DNA from 2 places in the Paenibacillus sp. J23TS9 genome. Region 1 is predicted to be linked to the other one. Evidence: riboswitches for the same ligand, from Rfam matches in the RefSeq annotation. Region 1 holds a riboswitch; the other holds the start of a gene.
What was found. Region 1 has a riboswitch for cyclic di-AMP ahead of KJS65_RS29240 (C40 family peptidase). Riboswitches for the same ligand answer to the same signal wherever they lie in the genome.

Region 1 (7,811 bases):
CAAATACCATTTTCAGCAGCTTAGGAAATTTCTTAAGCTCTGACATTGGAAAACCAATAAATAACGTAGCGGCCGTGCCCCCGAGAATAATGACATAAGCGGCGGGGGTAAGCAGAGATATCAAAGGTGCCCCTTTGAGTATCATGCCGACAAAGACCGAGACCAAACCGAGTATCAGGCCGATAATTGTTGAAATTTCCATTGCACACCTCATCCATGAGAAATAAAATTGAATCCTTTCGTGCACCATGTTTGCATCCTTGCAAAATGATGTGCTGCACCAAGAAACGTAATATATTATTTATCGTCAGGATTCTCTTTTTTTTTAAGGGGATTTTTCCGTTATAATGAAACAAAGGGGTTCATCAGTCCTATCATCGCTTGGTTAAAACGGCCAATATACAAGCACTACCCTATATAAAATGAACTATAGATAAAACAGACGTTCATTATCGACAGAACAAATCGGGATATTTGAAAGCAAACGGAGTTGGGACCTGCATAGATCAGGGCGATATGTAACCAGACGGAGGGAATAGCTATGGGAGTTAAGCATGGACGTGATTATGACGGAATTTTGAAGGATCTGACGAATGCAGTGGGTGAGATCCCTGACAGCTATCAGTTTTTTGAAATGGAAGAAGGTGAATGGCAGCAGCTGAGTCCCGATGAGAAGCGGGAGGTACATGAGGCGCTGGCGGAAGATCTCTTTTATGGTTTGGGTGCTGAGCCTGTCATTGAAGTTGGAAGCGGTGTCGTTATGTATGACAAGGATAACCACCGCATTAACCTGTTGATCGGGGATGAGGAGCTGACCGTAGTCCCACTCATCTAGTCCATGGGCCGAATGGATTTTTGAATATCTGGCGTGTTAAGATATAACAAGTGCTTGGCCTTGAGGACGGCCATATTCATAAATATTTAATGACCGGAATACAATGGAAAAAGTTAAGGAAAGCCAGGTAAAGACACATCCTTTACGCTCTTGCATGAAGGGTGTTTGGTTTCAGGGAGGAAATAAGAATATGGTTTATACGCTAGAAGAAGTGGAAGCACATTTAGCGAAGTTGGAAGGCTGGGAACTGGAAGAAGGGCGCTGGATCGTGCGCAAATTTATTTTTTCCAACTTTATGAAGGGGATTTCATTTGTCGACGAGGTTGCTGCGATATCTGAAGCCTTCGATCATCATCCTTTTATCTCGATTGATTATAAGAATGTAACATTACGCCTGACGTCCTGGGATGACGGTGGTATTACCGCCCTTGACATCAAGGAAGCGCATCAGTTTAATGAACTGTTCGAAAAGATGCGCTCAGGCGAGAAACGCTAGACTCAGGCGTTCGTACAGCAAAAAAAACACGCTTCGGTAAGACCTCACGGTCTCGAAGCGTGTTTTTTTATTTCTTAAGGATCATTATTTTTTGGCTGCGAGCCACTGGGCTACGTTAGCAATTTCTTCACTCTTCAGCTTGTCTTTGAATGAAGGCATGCCGCCTTTACCTTTAGTAACGATCGTATAAATTTCTTCGGCAGAAAGCTGGGAGCCGATTTTTTGCAGGTTAGGTCCGACACCACCCTGCAGTTGGTCACCGTGGCAGCTAATACAGCTTTGGGCTTTAATCGTTGCTTCAGCCGCTGTAGCATCCATGGTCACTTCAGGCATCGTTGGTTTTTGTTCTTCAGCAACTTGTTCTTTGCCAGGCAGTGTAAACATGAGCACGATGGCAAATACACATGCAATCGCTAACACACCGCTCAAGATCCATTTTTGCATCCGTTTTCGTCCTTTCTATGTAAACTACGGTTCTTCATTTCTTCATTATAACGGAACAAGCCGGTACATCAAATAGTTTGTGACAAAAAGGTAAACGAAAGCAGCGGAAAGGCCATTAAAAATACACAATTTTGTACCATTTATCATTGACGCAATTTAATCTTCTTTATAGACCATGCAGTGAAAACGGCCGATACCTTCCGGTGTCTGCTTTTCATAAGTGTCGGTAATCTCAAATCCTGCCTTAAGGTAGGTGCGGATGGCACGTTCATTCCAGTCTTGGACCTCCAAATCTACAGGCAGTCCGGCATAGCGTGTTCTCGCTGCCTGGATGATAGCATGTACAAAGCTTTTACCCAGTCCGTGTCCGCATAAATCAGGCCTCATGCCGATTCCGAGCCGTATAACATTCACCATGGGGAAGAGCTGTGCAAAGCCGCATAGAGCCCTCTCAGCGTCCAGAACAGACATATACTGCTGTCTCCGTACTTCAGGATCTCCAAGCTCAATTCCGAGCGCCTCCATTTGCTCCCAAGGAAGCCAGCCATAAACCCGGTCGTAAGGTGGTTCATATCTCCAACTGCAGCAAATCTCAGCTTGCTCATGATTCATGGGAACAACAGTGAAAACATCTTTTGAAACGCTCATAGCGTAGGCCCCCTTTTGTTAGAGAAAGCGCTGATCCTTAGGATTTGAAAATATTTTAAAATATATTCCTTACCTCTGTCATTTCACATGTTTATTTACCAGTAGGAGGGGTAATGAAATAATGTAGGCAGTTCCTGGTAATTAAATACAGCAAAGATGCCGACAAAAAAACCCGCTACTTGAGATTTCGGCAAAAATCTCAAGGTACGGGCTTTCGTTCAAACCTGGCAGATGCTAAAAAGCATTACTGCACGTCATCATTGTCTTCGGAATCAACGGCGGCGGTTTGATAAGTATCCGTGCTCATGACTCGTTTCGCGCCAACGTAGCGGTTGACGTAGTAGCTATCACTTAGCGAACTAACCATAACTCCGCGGGATGTGGAGGCATGTGCAAACTTTCCGTCGCCGACATAGATTCCGACATGGGAAACGCCGGAGCCAGAGGTATTGAAGAATACAAGATCTCCTGCTCTCAGGTCGCTGCGGGAAACGGCCGAGCCCATACTAAACTGTGATCCGGATTGATGCGGCAGGTTAATGCCCAGATGTTTGAATACGTATGCTGTAAATCCGGAACAGTCGAAGCCACTCGTTGTAGTTCCTGCGGTTTTGTATTTCGTACCGATAACATCATCAATGACTTTGTCCATTTTGGAGTCTGCGAAAGCGCTTCCGGCTCCAACGGTAAATACGATTGCAAAACTCATGACTGCTGCTGCAAGCTTCTTTTTCAAACAAATATACCCCTTCCGGTGCCTGCGAGGTTAGCTTAAGGATTCGGTAGAAGGTCCCCTATGATCCCTCTGTTGCAAGATCAATTCACCCGTAATGGTTCCCCCGCTTCCCTAGTGTGAGGAAATTCGGCATATATTCTCTACACTATATAAATCAGGAAACGTTTCTTTTTCAAACGGTTCTGCAAAGATTACAAAGTTGTTACTAACTCACTGGGACTATTGTAACAAAGGAATTTTAATTTGGCAATTGTTTCTATCATTAATAAGCGAAAAAAATCAATTTTTTTTAGAAATAAGGAAATATTTAGATGATTTTATAGGAAAATATGTTTATTTGTTGATGGGATGGGTAATTGAGGGGTAAGCGAGAAAAGATATTTGAAGTTTTTATAAATTTTTTTATGAAAAGTTGTTACCTATTAGCCGTTTCATACGTCTAATAGGTAACAAGAAACCCGCGGTAGGGGATTTCGGCAAAAATCTCCAGCGCGGGCGTGTAAGTATTACGTATGTTTATGGGTAAGTATTAGTTGTAGACAGCTGCTTTATATTTAGCAGTGCTCATGACTCGTTTGGCGCCAATGTAGCGGTTGGCGAAATAACTGTTGCTTAGTTTGCTGATTGTAACACCCTTGGAAGAGGATGAATGTGCAAAATTTCCATTACCAACGTAGATTCCGACATGGGAAACGCCTGCGCCAGTCGTATTGAAAAATACCAGATCTCCAGCTCTCAGGTTGCTCTTGGAGACTGCGGTGCCTGTTTTAAATTGGGCGCTGGATTGGCGTGGAATGGAAACACCCAGCTTTTGAAATACATAACGTGTAAAACCAGAACAGTCGAACCCGTTTGTGGTGGTTCCGCCGGTTTTGTAAGTAACCCCGATCGTTTTATGGACAACATTATTCAGTGATGAATCCGCGAATACGCTGGTTCCCATCGAGAACATAAGTGTTAAGCCAAGTGCGGCTGCTGCAAACTTCTTTTTCAAAAACATAAACCCCTTCCGGTTGCCTGCGAGGTTAGCTTAAGGATTCGGTAGAAGGTAGTCCCCTATGATCCCTCTGTTACGAGATCAATTCACCCAAAGTGGTTCCCCCGCTTCCTGGTGCCAAGGAATTCGGCCTTGATCAAGCACCTGAAAGTGACTGGTGGCATGGTATCTTATTAATTGGTAGTTGTTGTTGAAATTCGTTTACAGCACAATTTGAATAGTTACAGTAATTATTACAAAGTTGTTACTAAGTTCGTACCGGATTATTGTATCAGAGGAATGCCGCTTTGGCAAATACATCCGGCACTTAAAAACAAATAAAACCCCATCCCTTTCCTTGTGGAAGGGTGGGGTTTTTCTTCTATCAAGGGATTGAAGTGATGACAAAAAATTAACCATTAGAATTTTTATTTTTCTATATTTTTGTGAGCCTGATGATGCCATAGATCAAACTTGGCGGAAATACCCCATAATCTCATCATACAGCTGACCAGGTGATAGCCTTGCTGGAGAATGAGCGCGATGATCCCGGCCCAGATTAATGAGATGCCTGTACAGATACTAAATAGGAGCAGACTAGTTATACCAAGCACAATCGAAATACCGATTAAAGGTGCCGAACCGCGCAGACAATGCCATAAGGGAGCAAGGAGGCCGGTACCGCCGGTCTTGCCAAACTGCATAAAGAGATTGAGCTGACGAATGATATAGCTGTACAGGAGCCATGCTGCTGCATAAGGAAGGATTTGCAGGGCAAGGGTTTGCACCTGCATACCGTTCAGCAGAATCTCATAGATCTTAGGAACGATCCAGTAGGCAGGTGCCGCAATCAATATCCATTCCACCAGGTGGAATAAAAACACGACCTTTCCATGGCGTTTCATCCCCTGGAAGAAGTATAGACCAATTTCACCTTCACGTTCCCGGTGCAGTCCGTAGAAGATCCCAGCATGGATGAAGGGAGTGGCCAGCATGCGCAGCACGCACATGGAGATCAGGATCCAGACGTACGTATGAACGGTTCCGCTCGTGGACAGGCTCATTTTGCCTTCAATATAGTAGAGCAGTTGGCTCAGCTCATTGGGTGGTGGATCAGGATAGCGCATGAGCAGCGGAACGACGGCCGAATGGACCAGACGGTACAGGAAGTATCCCCAGATCAGCTGGTACAAAAAGAGAATGATGACGATATAAAATTGATTTTTAAGACTTTTCCAGCCATTTGAAATATGGGATTTCACCAGTTCTCACCTCACCAGGACAGACTTCCAAGCAGAGTCTCAATCAGCTTGGTGATGCTCAAGTTCCAGCGGATCAGCACCTTGTTATCCATATCCGCCTTTAAATAGTTGTTAATATGCTTGTTCTCCATCACAATCGAGTATTTCGGATCAACCATTGCCCAGGCCAGCGGCGCGCTGTATTCCAGCTTAAACTCGGCGCTGTCACCTGTTCCGTTCCAAACCTTGTTCAGCGTATGGCCGTCGGTAAAGGTGAACATGATCGGAACCTCAGAATAGTCGCCACCCTTTTTCGAAATCTTGACGGTGGATTCATAGACAGGTGCTGTATCGTTGTCATTTTTGTGTACAGAGATGGAGTCTACTGCGAAATCGGCCATCTGATTGCCGTATACATACTGGTCAAAGAAGGTTTGCCACGATTCATGGGTAACCTGCTCGACCACCTTTTGGAAATCAGCTGTTGCAGGATGCTTGAACCGGTACTTTTTAGCATAGGTGCTCATAATTTTACTCATGGTCTGCGAGCCGACCTGCTGTTCCATCCCTTTCAGAAGCAGCTTGGCGCGGTAATAAACGTTGAGCGCGTATTGATCCTGTGAGCCGTATTTCCATGCTTCTTGCGTTAAAGACATGGGTGAAGAAATGATTGAGGCTTGGATCGGCAGGTTTGGAATAACGCCATACTCCTGCTCCATGAGCTTATCCTCAGCGTATGAAGTGAAACCCTCATCCAGCCATGCCTCTTCAAACTCATTGCTGGCTAGCATGCCGTAAAAATATTGATGTCCGATCTCATGGATGACCGTCCGTTCCAGATCATAACCGGGTGATTCGTCTTTGGCGCCGAAGGCTGTTACCAGCGTTGGATATTCCATCCCGCCAGCCCCGTTGCCTGATTCAGGCGGAACGACTATGGACAAGGTAGAGTAAGGGTATGAACCATACCATTTGCTGAAGTATTTGAGAGCAGCTTTGGCGGCGAAGAAATATCTTTCCTTCAAGTCCTTATGAGCAGGGTCCAAATAAAGCTTGATCTTTACGCCCGGTACCTCGGCAGAGGAGAAGGGCTCCTCAGCGACAACAAAGTTTGGTGACGCTGCCCAGGCAAAGTCGTGAACATCGTCGGCATAAAACTGATAGATTTTTTCGTTGTTGCGAACCTGTGCGGCCTGTACAGGAAATCCGGTTGCGGCGACGATATAGTTGTCCGGTACATGAATGCGGACGCTATAGATGCCAAAGTCAGCATAAAATTCGGAGTTCCCATGGTATTGATGCAAATTCCAGCCCTCTGTCGTCCGCCCCCTCACGCCCGCAGGCTCGTAGACGCTGATTTTTGGGAACCACTGTCCGGCCATGACAAAATCGTCCGCGGTACCCATTCGGGCGAATATTTTAGGGAGCTTGACCTCAAACTGGATGCTGAGCGTGATGCTTTCTCCACCCTTGACGGGTTTAGGAAGCCGGACTTTGACAAGAGTCTTGTCCTTTGCGTTGCCGTCGTCAGGTTGGACATACTGGATACGATGCATAAGTGAAAGGCCTTCAGCAGTTTTCATATCGGTAATGGTCATGGAGCCAAAGCCGTCCGCAGGCATGGAGTCATTCCGGAGCTTGCCTCCAGATTCTTTCATAAAAGTGGAGTCCATGGATGAGAAGGCGTTGGGGTACAGATGAAAGTACAGCTCGTTCACTGTTTTTTTCCCGGGGTGAGTCCATGTCAACGTCTGGGTTCCTTTGATCACACGGTTCTCCGGATCGAGTGTCGTGTCGATGTGGTATTCCACAACCCGCTTGCTGAGAATCTCAGCCGTTGGTTTTTGTACGCTCTCTTGCTGAACAATCGGAGTGGATACCTTGGGAGGCTTGGCCTGATCCGGAGCATAGGAAGGCTGTGTTTCCGGTGTATCCCTGAAGAAGAGCCACCCTGTTCCCGCGAGCAGGATACAAAGGGCGAGTAACGACGAAATGACGATTTTGGCGCGTGCTGGAGCCATATACGAATACCTCCCGTTGACAAGCATCTAAAGCATGTATATGTTGGCATTCCAGCGATTATTAGTTAAAATAAAATTAAGTTCATGGATATCAAAATATCAAAGCAGGATGCCTATTCGGTCAGTTCCGCAAAAACGCGGCTCCCGCTTCAGCGAGAGGCAAGCCCGAGTAGACGTTTTTCTAATAGGAGGAACACGAGGGTATGGATAATAAGGAGCAGATAGGCAAAAAACAAATCGCACTGAATATTGTCAGTGGCAAGAGCAAGCATAAAATGGGATTTGGTGCAGGTTCGATTGATCTGAATAATATTTCGCCGGTCATTATTGACCGCGGCGTGGCGACGATTGACATCGGTGCCATGCATGCCAAAAGTAAGCCGGAACGCCGGATCCGTTTTTCCGCAAACCGTG
Region 2 (7,811 bases), on a different contig from region 1:
TGTTCATAAACTTATTCTGTGATGATCCTTTACTTTATAGGCATGCGGTAATAATTAACGCGCCAACCATATGAAGCGAACCCGCAAACAACCCGTAACCGACTTTCCCTTGCTGCGTTCCCACATCAAGCTCCAGCTTTGCCCATATGCGCAACAAAACACGGACGATTGCCTCCAGTACAAGCAGGATCAGGAAGGAAATGATGGACACCATTACAGCATCGAGCAGATTGTTGGATGTACTGATTGAAGCTGAAAGGATGTACCCCTGAGCCAGCAGTTTCAGTACAAGTCGTGTCGTTACTGCCATGTTTCCTGCTTTGACTTCCTCAAAGTCCTTGTATCTTGTGAACAGGGAATCGACAAACATCAGTATAAAAAGGAGCAGCGCTCCAGATCCTGTCCACACCAGAATCCCCATAATCGTATTAAAATCCATGAAACGTGCCTCCACCAGCTCAGGTTTTTATCTTATACAGCAGGAACAGCGAAGGAGGACATTGGCATGTAATCCCCTTCGCTGCTTTAAACTTGCGTACTATTGGCCCGTAACTATTACTTATTCTCGTACTGTTTCATCAGCGCAGCCAGCTCGTCGTCAACCGCTTTGTCCGTACCGAGCTTTTCAAATTCATCATCAAGGGATTTGCCTTTGGAGGACATTTCATTACTTGCTTCGGCTTGCGCCTCCATTTGCATCATTTTTTCTTCCATACGCTTCATGCCGTTTGAAGCACTGTCCGGGCTGAAGCCTTGCATAGCTTTATTAATTTCAGTTTGCGCCTTGGCTGCATTATAACGGGCAACCAATGTTTCACGTTTATTTTTCATTTCGGTCAGCTGTTTGCGCATCTCATCAAGCTTGCTGCGAAGATTATCTGCTGCTGCTTTGTTTTGGTCATAACTTGCTTTGTATTCGGCCATTTTTTGTTCAGCAGCATTCTTTTCCTCAAGCGCACGGCGGGCTAAATCAACATTTTGTGCTTGTGCTGCCGTATGTGCCTGTTGGGTACGTTTTTCGACCAGAGCTGCTTGTTCCTCATACAGCTGCTTGAATTTCTTCTCAATAGCTATTTGAGCTGCTACTGCTTTCTCCGCATCTTCAAGATCTTCCGTCATGTCACGGATATATTGGTCTGTCATTTTTACCGGGTCTTCCGCTTTGTCGATAATTGCGTTAATGTTAGACATTGTCAGGTCACGTAATCTTTTAAAAATAGCCATTTTGTTATTTCCTCCTAGAAAGGTTTAATGTTGTTCTTATGATATTCATTTACGCAGCAGCTTTGAAGTCGTTTCAAAATTCACAAAAAAATTTTTCGTTTTCTTTTTGAGTCTTAACAGCAAGATACCTGTCAAACACCGAATTTGCCTCTGCTACAATCTCTGAAATCTGCTCCCGTTTGATACCATCATAATGGATTCCAGCCGCCACGGTAACGGTGACGCCAAGCGCCTCTGCTGCTTTCTCCGCCATTTCCTCTGCCAAATCATGCTCTCGATGTCCTGGCAGCTCTACCGTTTGCACCGTAGCCTCCATGGCATCATTACAATAATATGCGGTAGCTACAGCACCAATATGAGCTGATCCGCCGGTTATAACGAGCAGAATGTCTCTTCCGACGGGGACCTCCTCGATCCGTATATCCCATTTTGTGCTTGGTTCCATGCTGCCGCCCCTCTACATTGTAATCATTCATCAAAAACAGTTCCATATTTTAAATACCATTTTATAGGATAATAAGCATTCCGTACAACGATGAGAATGGAAAAAGGGCATAGACAGATTATCTGCCCATGCCGTTATCACTCCTATGTTAAAAGCCCCGTAAATACTGCTTCGGTATTTTTCCATCACCTTGAAGCGCTTGAGATGCATGCAGCGCCCAGTAAGGATCTTTCAACATTCCCCTGCCTACAGCCACCAAATCCGCTTTACCATCCAGCACCACGTTTTGCGCGACTTCAAAGTCATCTAGACGTCCTACTGCGATAACAGGTACATCCAGCTTGTCTTTGATATGCTCTGCCAGCTCCACTTGATAACCCGCCCCAGCTTTCGGTCCTCCGTTGGCGCCAATATGCCCTTCACCGCCGGAAGAGACATGAAACACATCCACGCCTGCCTCCTGGTAACGCCGGCAGACTTCTGTAATATAATCTACGTCATAACCGCCGTCCACATATTCTTTGGCCGAAACCCGCATAATGACCGGCATATCCTCAGGCACAACCTCCCTGACCGCCCTTGTTACTTCTACGCCAAAGAGTGGCAAATCCTGACCGTAAACATCATCGCGACGGTTGGTAATTGGTGAATGGAATTGGTGGATCAGGTATCCGTGCGCTCCATGAATTTCTATCGTATCAAACCCGGCTTCAACTGCCCTTCTTGCCGCTTCTTTGTATGCCCGCACCATTTCTTCTACCTCTTCGGTAGTAAGAGCGCGAGGTGTTTTATATTTTTCATCGAACCGAATGGCTGACGGAGCTACCGGCGGATTAGCATCCTCCGCCTTGCGTCCGGCATGTCCTAACTGAATGCCAATTCGTGTTCCATGGGTATGTATCTCGTCCACAATTTTGCGGTATGCGGGGATGTGCTCATCGCTCCAGATCCCTGTATCCTGATTCGTAATACGTCCATCCGGATGAATAGCCGTCATTTCCACAATGATCAGCCCTGTGCCGCCCACCGCCCGGGAAACATAATGCACAAAATGCCAGTTGTTCGGGATTCCATCCTGCGCTTGCACCGAGTATTGGCACATAGGAGGCATTACAATTCGGTTCTTCAAAGATAATCCCTTTAATACATAGGGTGTGAATAAATCCGCCATGCTTTTTGTCTCCTTTCAGTAAGCTTATATTTGAAGTCCGTATGTTGAAACGGTTCATATGAAACACATTTATTATACACGTTTTCGGAGTAATTATGGAAATGTGGGCTATTTTGAAAAACCATCATAATTCTTTCCAATTCGGGACATAACAGTATAGACAATCACAATTGCTGACAGCAATACCGGGGAAAGGAGCCGCAACCGATGATAAATACCCGACTCGTTAAAGCCTGCGCTGCTATGCTTCTTATCAGCCTGCTTTGGCCTGAAGCCGCTCTTAATGCGGCCCAGCTGGAAGATCCGGCCTCTTCCAATTCAATACAAGAAACAAGCAGTCATGAACGAAAGGAAACACGTCAGGAAAAACAGATTTTAACCCTGGGGCAGCTTATCAAGAAATACCCTGATACTTTCAAAATTCACGGTCCCCATATCAAACAGATCGCATTGACCTTTGATGATGTTCCTGATCCCCGTTTTACTCCGCAAATTCTAAAGATATTGTCCCAGAATGGAGTAAAGGCCACGTTCTTCGTTGTAGGCAGCCGGGCCAGAAAGCATCCTGACCTGGTAGCCAGAATTGTACGGGAAGGACATGTCATCGGGAATCATTCCTATAACCATCCACAGTTCCATAAGCTGACGATGGCCGAATATATGGATCAAATCATCCGGACAGAGAAAATCCTGTATGGCATTACCGGCTATAAACCTAAATTGATCCGTCCTCCCTATGGTGATATTACGGAGAACCAGCTGCGCTGGGCCAAACGCGAGGGATATAAAATCGTCAACTGGAATGTCGATTCCTTGGACTGGAAAGGCATCAGCAAAGAGGCTGTGAAAAGAAACGTAATGACCACAGCCGGGCAGGGCTCCATCATTCTTCAGCATGCCGGAGGGGGCAGCTCTTCGGACTTATCCGGAACGATCGGAGCCTTACCGGAAATCATCCGCGAACTAAAGAAAAAAGGATATACTTTTGTGACTTTACCCAAACTGCTAAAAGTTCAAAAGGACAAATAAAAAACAAGCAGCTCTCCATTTTTGCAAATGGTAAGAGCTGCTTGTTTGCGTAAAAGCGAAATAGGGTATATATCATTATGTCAGTAAAAAACGATACTACTATTTAATGAAGTATAGTTGAACGTCCTGGAAACCAAATTCGCTGACGGATTGCGGGCTGCCCGGAACAAAGATATCAATACGGTTCCCTTTAATGGCACTGCCAGTATCTCTGGCCGTAGCTACAAAAGCTTTTTTAGGAAGACCTTCGAAGTTATGTCCTGTGACAAGCACCTTTGTGCCAAGCGGGATAATGGATGGGTCTACTGCGATTGTACCGAGTTCAAGCGGATTACCGAAGTAATCAACCGCACCCCATTTTCCATTCTCGCTTGCAGCTGCAGAATATGCCGTTGCTTTCACGTTAAGCGTTTTATTATAAGTAAAGGTTTTTCCCCATGCTTCTACGACTTTTTGATCCGAATTCACATTCAGAGACGCGGTTGTGATCGTTGATGCAGAATCCGCATCCGCATATGCCTTCATTGTGTTGTCACCCGGAATATTCAGCTTAATGCCTTCATAGATGTTCGTCGCTTGTACGTTAGGATTTGCATTCATCAGCTGATTCATATTCACGCCTAATTGTTTCGATAGCGTGTAGTAAGTGTCGCCTTCTTTGGTTACATGTACAGAGTCCGCGTGAATAGGTACGGCTTGTACAGTCAAGGTAATGCCCAATGCTGCTGCAAAAATTTTAACTTTCTTAAATCTCTTCTTCATAGTTCCTCCTTAAAATCATCGATGCCTGCGAGGTTAGCTGTCGGGTTCGGATTGAGGAGACAACCCTACGTTACAATAACGATTCACCCCGAGTGACAATAGTCTTTCACGGTAAAAATTTTCCCCCGCACTTTGCATTCCAAAGTTTTGGCTTACTCAATATATCACAATTTTGTAACCTGTGCGCTTGAAAATGTTACCATACTGCAACTATTCAAGGTCTAACTTCCTCTATCAGCCGAAGATTGTTATTAAAACCTCTAGAAAAAACAAGATCTCATCAAAATAAATGATTACATTTTTTTCATTTAGTTAACATCATCAATATTATGTAAACTTAAATTGAAATCTTCATTATATTTCTTTCTATATCTTTCCATTAAAAAAAGCTCCGCTCAGATGTAATCCTGCAGCGGAGCTTTTTATATGAAGCATTCGAGTCATAAGTCATCAGAGTACTTTGCTAAGAAAATCTTTGGTACGGCTATTTTTCGGATTACCAAATACCTCAGATGGAGTACCTTCTTCCATGATCTGACCGTCATCCATGAATACAATACGGTCACCGACCTCTCTGGCAAAACCCATCTCATGGGTTACGATCACCATAGTCATGCCGCCTTCTGCGAGCTTCTTCATGACCTCCAGCACCTCACCCACCATCTCAGGGTCGAGCGCAGATGTAGGCTCGTCAAACAGCATGACATGCGGCTGCATGGCCAGCGCGCGGGCAATGGCGATACGCTGTTTCTGTCCCCCGGACAGCTGCGACGGGTACGCATCCTTCTTATCCGCAAGTCCGACCGTCTGCAGGAGATCGAGAGCGATTTTCTCAGCTTCCGGCTGCGGCATTTTCTTCACCTTTACAGGGGCAAGCATAATATTTTGAAGAACCGTCTTATGCGGAAACAAATTGAATTGCTGAAATACCATCCCCATTTTTTCGCGTGTCAGGTTGATATTATGCTTTTTATCCGTAATGGAATCACCTTCAAACGCAATCTCTCCGCTTGTCGGAGTTTCAAGCATGTTGAGGCATCTCAGGAATGTACTTTTTCCCGATCCGCTGGGACCGATGACAACAACAACTTCCCCTTTGGCGATCTCAATATTCACGCCTTTTAGGATATTAAGCTTTCCAAACGACTTGTGCAGATCCTTAACGGTGATCATCCGTACTTAACCTCCTTTCGAACAAACCAAGCAGCTTGGACAATGTAAAGGTCATCACGAAATAAATAGCTGCGATAATCAGAAGCGGCTTGAGTGATTCATAGGTAATGGTGGTAACGGCCTGTGCCTGGTACATCAGATCAGTGACGCCGATAAAAGATACGATCGAAGATTCTTTTATAATCGTAATAAATTCATTCCCGATAGCCGGCAACACGCTTTTCACCGCCTGCGGAAGAACAATATATCTCATCGTCATTCCTTTGCTCATTCCCAAAGAACGCGCTGCCTCAGCCTGTCCCCTGTCCACACCCTGAATGCCGGCACGGAATGTTTCAGCCAGATAAGCGGAGCTGTTAATCGAGAGAGTAATGGCGCCGGATTCAATAGCTGTTAATTTGATCCCGAACGATACGAGACCGTAATGGATGATAAAGAGCTGCACCAGCATAGGGGTACCTCTAAGGAATTCTACCCATACCGTACCCAGAAACCGCGGCAGCCAGAATCGGGACATCCGCAGCATGGAAACAAGCAAGCCAAGGATAAACCCGCAAACGACCCCGATCGCTGCAAGCAGCAATGTATACTGGATGCCATGGCCAAAGTAAGACCGGTATTCCCAGAACGTTTCAAATATATTCATGAAATAGTTACATCCTCCTTCTAGTGTTGCAATCAAAAAAATAGCGAACGCTCATCCGCTATTTTTTCTGTAATCGCAACATTACTTATTTTTGAGCAGCAAGATCACTGGCTTCAGATACAAATTGTTCTATTTTTTTCTCTGATTTCAAGCGGTCCAACGTTTTGTTGATATGATCAACCAGCTCCGTGTTGCCTTTTTTAACACCAATTGCGTAGCCGTCTTCCTTATAATCAGGGACCGCATCAGCGATGGCGAGACCTTTAACATTTTTCAAAAAGGCTTCGGCAACCGGTTTTTCCATGATCGATGCATCAACTCGTCCAGAATTAAGCTGCATGATGATGTCGTTAATTTTACTGAGACCGGTAATTTTCGCATTGGGAATTGTCTTCGCAATATCCTCTTGAATGGAACCTGTTTGAATCCCAAACGATACGCCCTCGAGCGATTTCATCGTAGAATATTTATCCTTATCCTTATCTCTTATCACAACAGCCTGCTCGGCTTTGTAATAGTTATTGGAGAAATCCACTTCCTTCTTGCGATTCTCATCCGGTGTCATACCCGAGATGACAAAGTCCACACGTCCACTCGATAATTCGCTGAGCAAAGCTTTAAAATCCATGTCCTTAACTTCCAGATTCGCTCCCATATCGGCTGCGATCTGCTTGGCGATCTCAATATCGAAACCTACAATCTGGTCTTTGCCACCGACCATTTTATGAAATTCATAAGGAGGAAAATCGGCGCTTGTCCCGAGTACAATTGTTTTCGCTTCTGTCTTGCTTCCCCCATTATCTGAAACGGACGCCTGATCTGAATTTTTATCTCCACAGCCTGCAAGCAAGCTTCCTGTCAGCAACAAACATGCCGTTAAAATACCCCATTTTTTCATGATCTATCTCTCCTGTTCACATTCTTCGTAAGTTGTATTAGCCATAGTATGAGCATGTTGACTGATCGTCATCAGCCAATGGAAAACATGTTTTATAGTACAACAGTCTGCATGATTATGCAATGTAATTTTCATACAAATACATTCATTTTCAATAATTTGTAAATCGGAACATTACTCGAGCATTATTATAATCCGTTGGTTAATAATCGAAAGTACTGTTGGTACGGGCTTTTGGAAGGATTGTTGCTTGAAAAGTTTCAGTTATAAATATATATATCGAGTATTGCTCCTCATTAATAAAACAATGAATGCAACTCGGGATATACATTGTTTTTTTCCATTTAATACCTTGTTTTAGAACGTACAATTATTCTGCCTACATGTTATAACCCAGATTTCAATGATTTTTAACGTTTATTTTCATTCATTTATGTATTTTTATAAATCCACAAGACCTTAT

Region 2: another riboswitch for cyclic di-AMP. It lies ahead of KJS65_RS05375 (3D domain-containing protein); the one in region 1 lies ahead of KJS65_RS29240 (C40 family peptidase).

The regions. Positions count from the first base shown of each region.
Region 1 is NZ_BOSG01000011.1:25,600-33,410, reverse strand. It holds gene motA (flagellar motor stator protein MotA) at 1-202, opposite strand, end outside; gene KJS65_RS29265 (hypothetical protein) at 542-835, shown strand; gene KJS65_RS29260 (4a-hydroxytetrahydrobiopterin dehydratase) at 1,026-1,331, shown strand; gene KJS65_RS29255 (c-type cytochrome) at 1,416-1,775, opposite strand; gene KJS65_RS29250 (GNAT family N-acetyltransferase) at 1,932-2,423, opposite strand; gene KJS65_RS29245 (C40 family peptidase) at 2,668-3,159, opposite strand; cyclic di-AMP (ydaO/yuaA leader) riboswitch at 3,164-3,301, opposite strand; gene KJS65_RS29240 (C40 family peptidase) at 3,689-4,153, opposite strand; cyclic di-AMP (ydaO/yuaA leader) riboswitch at 4,159-4,298, opposite strand; gene KJS65_RS29235 (hypothetical protein) at 4,564-5,397, opposite strand; gene KJS65_RS29230 (M1 family metallopeptidase) at 5,409-7,397, opposite strand; gene KJS65_RS29225 (YwhD family protein) at 7,601-7,811, shown strand, end outside.
Region 2 is NZ_BOSG01000001.1:1,099,481-1,107,291, reverse strand. It holds gene KJS65_RS05400 (DUF350 domain-containing protein) at 35-439, opposite strand; gene KJS65_RS05395 (PspA/IM30 family protein) at 556-1,224, opposite strand; gene lpdD (prenylated flavin chaperone LpdD) at 1,298-1,669, opposite strand; gene KJS65_RS05385 (NADH:flavin oxidoreductase/NADH oxidase) at 1,818-2,840, opposite strand; gene KJS65_RS05380 (polysaccharide deacetylase family protein) at 3,051-3,869, shown strand; gene KJS65_RS05375 (3D domain-containing protein) at 3,969-4,631, opposite strand; cyclic di-AMP (ydaO/yuaA leader) riboswitch at 4,639-4,794, opposite strand; gene KJS65_RS05370 (amino acid ABC transporter ATP-binding protein) at 5,082-5,804, opposite strand; gene KJS65_RS05365 (amino acid ABC transporter permease) at 5,791-6,450, opposite strand; gene KJS65_RS05360 (transporter substrate-binding domain-containing protein) at 6,536-7,348, opposite strand.